Regions from separate parts of the Falsiruegeria litorea R37 genome, predicted to be linked through region 2. Evidence: riboswitches for the same ligand, from Rfam matches in the RefSeq annotation. Region 2 holds a riboswitch; the other holds the start of a gene.

What was found. A riboswitch is a leader RNA that binds a small molecule or an ion and turns the genes downstream of it on or off. The one in region 2 is predicted to bind cobalamin.
Region 1: another riboswitch for cobalamin. It lies ahead of TRL7639_RS05000 (ABC transporter ATP-binding protein); the one in region 2 lies ahead of TRL7639_RS15030 (CbtB domain-containing protein).

Annotation. Positions count from the first base shown of each region.
Region 1 is NZ_FWFO01000001.1:1,006,868-1,010,321, reverse strand. Features, by position in the region: gene TRL7639_RS05015 (DUF2971 domain-containing protein) at 1-936, shown strand, start outside; cobalamin riboswitch at 1,636-1,843, shown strand; gene TRL7639_RS05000 (ABC transporter ATP-binding protein) at 2,092-2,877, shown strand; gene TRL7639_RS04995 (ABC transporter substrate-binding protein) at 2,896-3,454, shown strand, end outside.
Region 2 is NZ_FWFO01000002.1:298,438-301,891, reverse strand. Features, by position in the region: gene cobA (uroporphyrinogen-III C-methyltransferase) at 1-165, shown strand, start outside; gene cobF (precorrin-6A synthase (deacetylating)) at 158-916, shown strand; cobalamin riboswitch at 945-1,158, shown strand; gene TRL7639_RS15030 (CbtB domain-containing protein) at 1,196-1,366, shown strand; gene TRL7639_RS15025 (CbtA family protein) at 1,371-2,069, shown strand; gene TRL7639_RS15020 (hypothetical protein) at 2,141-2,635, shown strand; gene TRL7639_RS15015 (DUF1636 domain-containing protein) at 2,892-3,254, opposite strand; gene TRL7639_RS15010 (acetolactate synthase large subunit) at 3,251-3,454, opposite strand, start outside.

The DNA of each region.
Region 1 (3,454 bases), on a different contig from region 2:
CTTGCAGCAATTAGTAAGAACTCTCTTGGTTTTAGTAAGCCCACAAAATTCAACGATCCAATGGAGGGTCGCCTTTGGTTACACCAAAACGGGCTATCCCCGACGTGGCTTGAGCCCTTGCTTGACAGCGTTGGCATACTTTGCATGACCCGCAATCATCTCAATCCGTTAATGTGGAGCCACTACGGGGAGAACCATACTGGCTTTGTGATAGGATATGATGACGGAGATCTGTTATTTTCAGATCAAAGAGACACCGTGATTGACGCCCAATCAGGGAGTACATTCACAGAATCTCAGTATGAATTTTCTGATGTTGAACAATCCGGCCGTGCGGCTGCACAGTGGGTTCAATTGGGTATGGACGAGCTTGAAGTGCCAGACATAGCAGCGGCTATTAGGCATATTTTTCTGATGAAACAACATTGTTGGAACTATGAAGAAGAAGTTCGCATTGTGAAGTTGCTCTCTTCTGCTGCGCATACTGCAAGTGAATGGGTGAGACTGACAGGCAATACTCCAACGCCGATTTCGACGCCGGTTGCACCGAAGGTTTCACTCTCTCATCCGTCCGAAGTTTTCACACTAGAGGCTTCTCCTCAGAGCATTAAACACATCATCCTTGGAATGAGGAACCCGCTAGTTGTTGAGGGCCGCAAAGTCAGCCCTGATGATGACTTAGCGAGATGCGTTTCTGGATGTGGTGCCTCGATTGAGTTGTCCTCTTGGGATGAGAATGGAGAAATGCAGGCCTCGAAGCTGGAAACAAAAATCGACTGGGGCTGGCCGAACGACGTATCGTCCGTAAAGATTGAGCCCGAAATGTTGAAAGCGATATCTGGCAAAATTTCAGGCCAGCCGTTGTCAACACAATCTCTAACAGTGACCAATTTCAACGATGGTCGAGTATGCGCGTCATGGGACGATGAGCTTTGAACGCCCATTCTTGTGCAAAGTGTTCAAAACACCCTTGTCTCGCGACTTTGCAAAGCCCGCTTCCTGCGCGAAGCTGACGTGGGCGATTGCTTTGAGTTCAAGTCGTCTCCGGATCATCCAACCAAGCCACGTACAGGTCCAGGATCACTACCCTGAGTTGCTTCCTAAACCCCATCCTGGGTTTCGGGCCAGGTCCTCTTTCAGCGATCTTTTCCCCAAGGAACCCCTCCCAGATCCTATCCACCAGTTCCCTAACCTCGGGATGATCTGACCACCTGTGCACATCTAAGGGTCTGGAATGCCAAGGGTTCTTAATCTGGTTAGTCACTCTCAGGACCTCTTACCGGGGATCTCTGCTTATTCCCAGTAAGAACCTCCCCACAGAAACCCACCACTGAGAACCCTCTCCAGGACCCACCCGGAGGCCCTCTCTGTGGCCCCTACAGTCCCCCCTCCCAGAGCACCTACCCAAGGGTATCCAGACTCCCAAAAGGCCCCCAGGAATGCCCCACTTTGGCTCTCTGGCGGGGTAAGTCGAAGAAAGGGATCATCGGGCTGGAATTCCTACCACCCCAGCCATCTTCCTTCAGATAGAATTCCAAATCGGATAGCCCGCGACTGACGCCAGTGTCTGCGGCCCTTTTGGGCATCAGACGGACCATCACACATTGTCGCTTGTTGACACATCCATCAAAGTCGGGCACTCAACAGCGCGATGGTTTCCTGGAGGTTATCCCAGGGATGAAAAGGGAATACGGTGCGGCCCAACCTTCGGCGCCAAATCCGTGACTGCCCCCGCAACTGTAAGCGCAGAGCGACGCCAGTGACCCACTGACCCAAACGGTCGGGAAGGATGGCCAAGCATCGACCCGCAAGTCAGGAGACCTGCCATCTTATGTTCAACCAACCCGGGACGGGGCGTCCTGGAAGGAGGCTTTGATGGCACGTTTGTTGCGTGTTTACATGAACGGCACCTACTGTCCGCGCTTGACATCAAGCGGAGCGGGCAATGCTGAAATCAACTGATCCATTTCGCCAGATCCAAACCGCGCGCTGGATTCGATCAAGCAGCGTCTTGAAACGCTGCAATTTGCTTGGGGTGACAGCCCCGGCTGCATTGCGCCGCGCGTCGTGGGCCACATCCGAGGATCGGCCATGACCCGCCACTCTTTTCTCAGTGCGCGTCATCTTGAATACTATGCCCTGAACGGTGACGCCTTGTTGCAAAGCACCTCGTTCGACTTGGAGCAAGGCGCGATTCTGGCGATCGCAGGCCCAAACGGCGCGGGGAAAACCACGCTCTTGAACCTGCTTTGCGGCGCGGCGGATCTGGCTTTGGGGGATGTCCTGATCAAGGGACACAGCCTGAAACAGATGCCCGCGGTCGAACGCGCCCGCATGATTGCGGTCGTCAGCCAGCAGGAATTGCCGGACGGACGGCTGTCGCTGCGAGATTACGTGGCCTTGGGACAGATCCCCATCCGCTCGGACCGCTCGGCCCGGGAGAACGCGGATGAACTGAACCGCATTGTGATGACAACAGGGCTGGACCAACTGGCCGCCAAGAAGATGTCGATGCTGTCTGGCGGCGAGCGTCAGCGGGCGCATATCGCACGCGCGCTGGCGCAGCGGCCCTCGTTGTTGTTTCTGGACGAGCCAACCAACCATCTGGACCCGGACGCCAAGGGGCGGATGCTTTCGCTTGTGGCCGGGCTGGGGATCACAGTCGTGATGATCGTGCATGATCTGGTCATGATCCCCGAATTTGCCACCCATGTTGCATTGATGAAATCCACGCGCCTCACCCACTTTGGGCCGGTGGATGCGGTACTCACACCCAATCATGTCCGCGACACCTTTGGCGTCGATTACCTGCGCTTTCAGCACGAAGGCCGGATGATACCGGCGTTGGACATTCGCAAAACCACACGTACAACCTGAACTATGGAGTCTTTGGGAATGAAACACATCTGGTCCGTGGCGCTGATCACAGCCATGGCGGGCGGGGCCTCTGCACAGGGGATCACCGTCGACAACTGCGGCGAACCGTTGTCCTTTGAAACTGCCCCCGAGCGGCTGATCGTGCATGACATGAACATGACCGACATGGCCTTTGCCCTGGATCTGCAGGACAAGATCGTTGGCCTGACCGGCATCACCGGCTGGTACAAGACTAGCCCCGAGTTTGACGACCTGCGCGGTGACATTCCCGAACTGGCGCCAAAGTATCCCACGGTCGAAAACCTGGTCGCGGCTGAGCCGGATCTGTTCTTTGCGGGTTGGTACTATGGCATGAAGCCGGGCGGTGACGTGACGCCGGACACGCTGAAACCCTTTGGTATCAAGACGATGATTCTGTCTGAGAGCTGCGTGCATCTGGACCAAAACCGCCCCGCAGCCAGCATGGACTTGCTGTTCAACGACGTGCTTCGTCTGGGGAAAGTCATGCAGGTATCCGAGAAGGCCGAAGCCCTGGTGACCGGCTGGAAGGATGAGCTGGCAGCAATCGAAGCCAAGA
Region 2 (3,454 bases):
CTGCCGCTGGACACTCCTGCTCTTTTGGCCGAGGCGGTCTCGACCCCGGATCAGGCTCTGCACCGCACGACCATGGGAGAGTTGGCCCAACGCCTGAGCGCCGAGATCGGAACGGCACCTGCTCTCATCCTGTACGGCCCGCTGGCGGAGTTGGAAGATGTATGAGCTGAACCTGATCGGCATTGGCACCGGCAACCCGGATCACGTGACCTTTCAGGGCGCGAAGGCGATCCGCGACGCCGACCTGATCCTGATCCCGCGCAAGGGCGAGAACAAAGCCGATCTGGCCGGACTGCGCGAAGAGATCATCGCGCAGGTGACTGATACCTCCCCCACGGTCGCTTATTTCGACATCCCCAAGCGCCGCTCTGAAGACGGCTATCTGCGCGGTGTCGATGAATGGCACGACGCCATCGCCCTGCGCTGGCAAGAGGCGATTGCGGAACACCCGCAGACCGAACAGGTGGCACTGTTGATCTGGGGCGATCCGTCGCTCTATGACAGCTCACTGCGAATTGCATCGCGGCTGAACCCTTACCCGACAACTCGGGTTATCCCGGGCATCACCGCCTTGCAGGCGCTGACCGCCGCCCATGCAATCCCAATCAATGATATCGGCGCGCCTTATGTGGTGACGACCGGACGCCGCATTCGCGACGAAGGCTGGCCAGATGGGATGGGCAAAGTGGCCGTGATGCTGGATGGCGAATGCTCGTTCCAGAGCCTTGAGATGGGCGCGTATCACATCTGGTGGGGGGCCTATGTCGGCATGAAAGAGCAGATTCTCGTATCTGGTCCTTTGGATGCGGTCGCAGCCGAGATTCTGGATACGCGGGCCAGAGCGCGCGCGGATCACGGCTGGATCATGGACATTTATTTGCTGCAAAAGCGCCAAAACGGCGCCGAAGCGTCGTAAATCGCAATTGCGTCAGCCTGCCATTCACGGTTACATGAAGAGGCTTGGTCAACCCGGAGCAATCCGGATGCTAAGAGGGAATTTGGTGCGATCACGCAGGTGATCAAGGCCAGAGCCGCCCCCGCGACTGTAAGCGGTGAGCCTTTGTTCAGACAGCCACTCTTGGGGATTGCCCCTTGGGGAAGGCGAACACAAGGCGCTGACCCGCGAGCCAGGAGACCTGCCAGGCACGGAACTTTAACACCAGCCGTCGGGTGCGACGGCTTAGGAGGACGACATATGACGACCAAAACTCTCAAGGCAGCCGCCGCCGGTTCAAGCATCCTGCCCGCTATTTTTGCAGTGGTACTGGGCCTGGGGATCATCACCGTGACCGGTCACGTTCAGGCATCGGGCCTGCACGACGCGGCCCACGATGTACGCCACGCAACTGGCTTCCCCTGCCACTAAGGCCATGATCAGTCGTATTCTGACCAGCGCGTTGTTCGCTGGCGCTGCAGCAGGGTTGATTACAGCCCTGCTGCAGTTGGTTTTTGTGCAACCCGTGTTGCTGCACGCCGAGCTCTATGAGAGCGGCGCATTGGTGCATTTCGGCGCAGAAGCCGTCAGCGCGCATCCTGACCTGCCGGGCATGTTCGCCGAGCCGATACGCGACGGGTTGAGCATCATCTTCACCATGCTGACCTACACAGGCTATGCGCTGGTTATGGTGGCCCTGATGTCTGTGGCCCAAGGTCAAGGGCACGAGATCAACGCCCGCACCGGATTGTTGTGGGGTCTGGCGGGTTTTGTGGCGTTCCACTTTGCCCCCGGTCTTTCGCTGGCCCCTGAGGTGCCTGGTGTGGCCGCAGCCGAAGTGGGTGCGCGTCAGATCTGGTGGACCGCAACGGTGGCTGCAGCTGGCATCGCCATGTGGCTGATCGCCTATGGTGGCAACATCGTCAGCTACGTAGTCGCAGCTCTGCTGTTGATGGCACCCCATCTGATTGGTGCGCCTGAACCGTCCACCTTCAGCGGCCCGGTTCCAACCGAAATTGGCGCGCTTTTTGCCGCCCGCGCCTTTGGCGTCGGCATGGCCGCCTGGGCGCTGCTAGGGACTTTTGCCGGTTACTTCTGGCAATCCGAAGGTGCCCGCGCCGAAGCAACGGCCTGATCCTCGCTTCATCGGACCCTGCCGAGATTGACTTGGCGGGGTTTTTCTTTGTCTTTTTCTGAGGATGGAACATGTCCCGATCCCTCGCTCTTTTTGCCATCGGCCTGGTGTTTGGTGGCGGCGCCGGGTTTGTCATTGCCGCGGGCAATGGCATCACCTTTGACGGTCACGATCACGGCGATCCGGCGCATCACGGCGCTGATGCGACTGAGACCATGACGCACGACCACTCGACACCGGTGAATATTGCAGCAGGCAGCGACGCGCCGTCGGTCAGCATCGAAGCCTTCAAGGACCCGATGTCCGGCTGGAACCTGAAAGTTACGCCTGCGAATTTCACCTTTTCGCCCGAGAATGCGTCGCGGGCAGATGTGCCGGGCGAAGGACACGCCCATGTCTACGCCAACGGCGACAAACTGGGGCGGCTCTATGGCAACTGGTATCACCTGACAAACCTTCCCAAGGGCGAGGTAGAGATCAAAGTGTCCCTGAACGCCAACAGCCACAGCCCGTTGATGGTGGATTCGGTTCCGGTCGAGGCGACCACGGTCATACAAGTCGACTGATTGCGACAACGGCGCCTGGAGCACTCCCGCCCGTCGTCAATGTTTCTGACGAAACACCTCCTCCCGTTGGGCCGGGCCTCGCTGCGCTCGGCATTTTGGTGTATTTGGCGGTCCCGGCGCTCCAAGCGTAACCGCGCCGGGCGTTGCCCGGCGCCCGGCCCAAGGCCGCTAGCGGTGCTGGCGCAGCAGGATCGCTCGGGGGCGGGAGCCTCCCCCTCTTGGCGTACGATAGATAAAGGCGGGAACGCCGCAGGTATCAAAGGGCGGGTATCCGTGCCCTCAGGCATAGGCGCAGTCGGCCGCATGGGCGGGCGTCTTCGATCCAGCCACCGGGGCTGTCCAAATAGGTCTGACAGGTGGCTGCGACGTCCCTCGCATCCTCGATCAGCGTCAGTCCGGCAAAGACATAGCTCGCCCTCCCTTCACCTTGCAGGCTGATCGACACCGGGTGCGCGCAGGCGCTGAAGCATTCGTGGTCCAACAGCTCCACCCGGTCCTGCAAACCAGCCTCTCGAAGCGCTTGCGCAATCGCGTCGCGCTCGGCAGGGCGATCACGATCGCCGCTGCATGTCGTACACAAGCGCAGGGTCATCTGCTGCGCCGCCGCCGCCTTTGTCACATCGACACCTCGATCAACCGCGGGCCTGGCGCGGCAAAGGCATCCTCCAGCGCGTCCGAAAACCCCTCGGCGCTGTCAACCCGCACACCGTCTACCCCCATGGCACGGGCCTGTGCGATCCAGTCGATCCGGGGGCGATCCAGCGTCAGCATGTCGATGGCCCGGGGCCCTGGGTTCTGCACACCTACGTTGGTCAACTC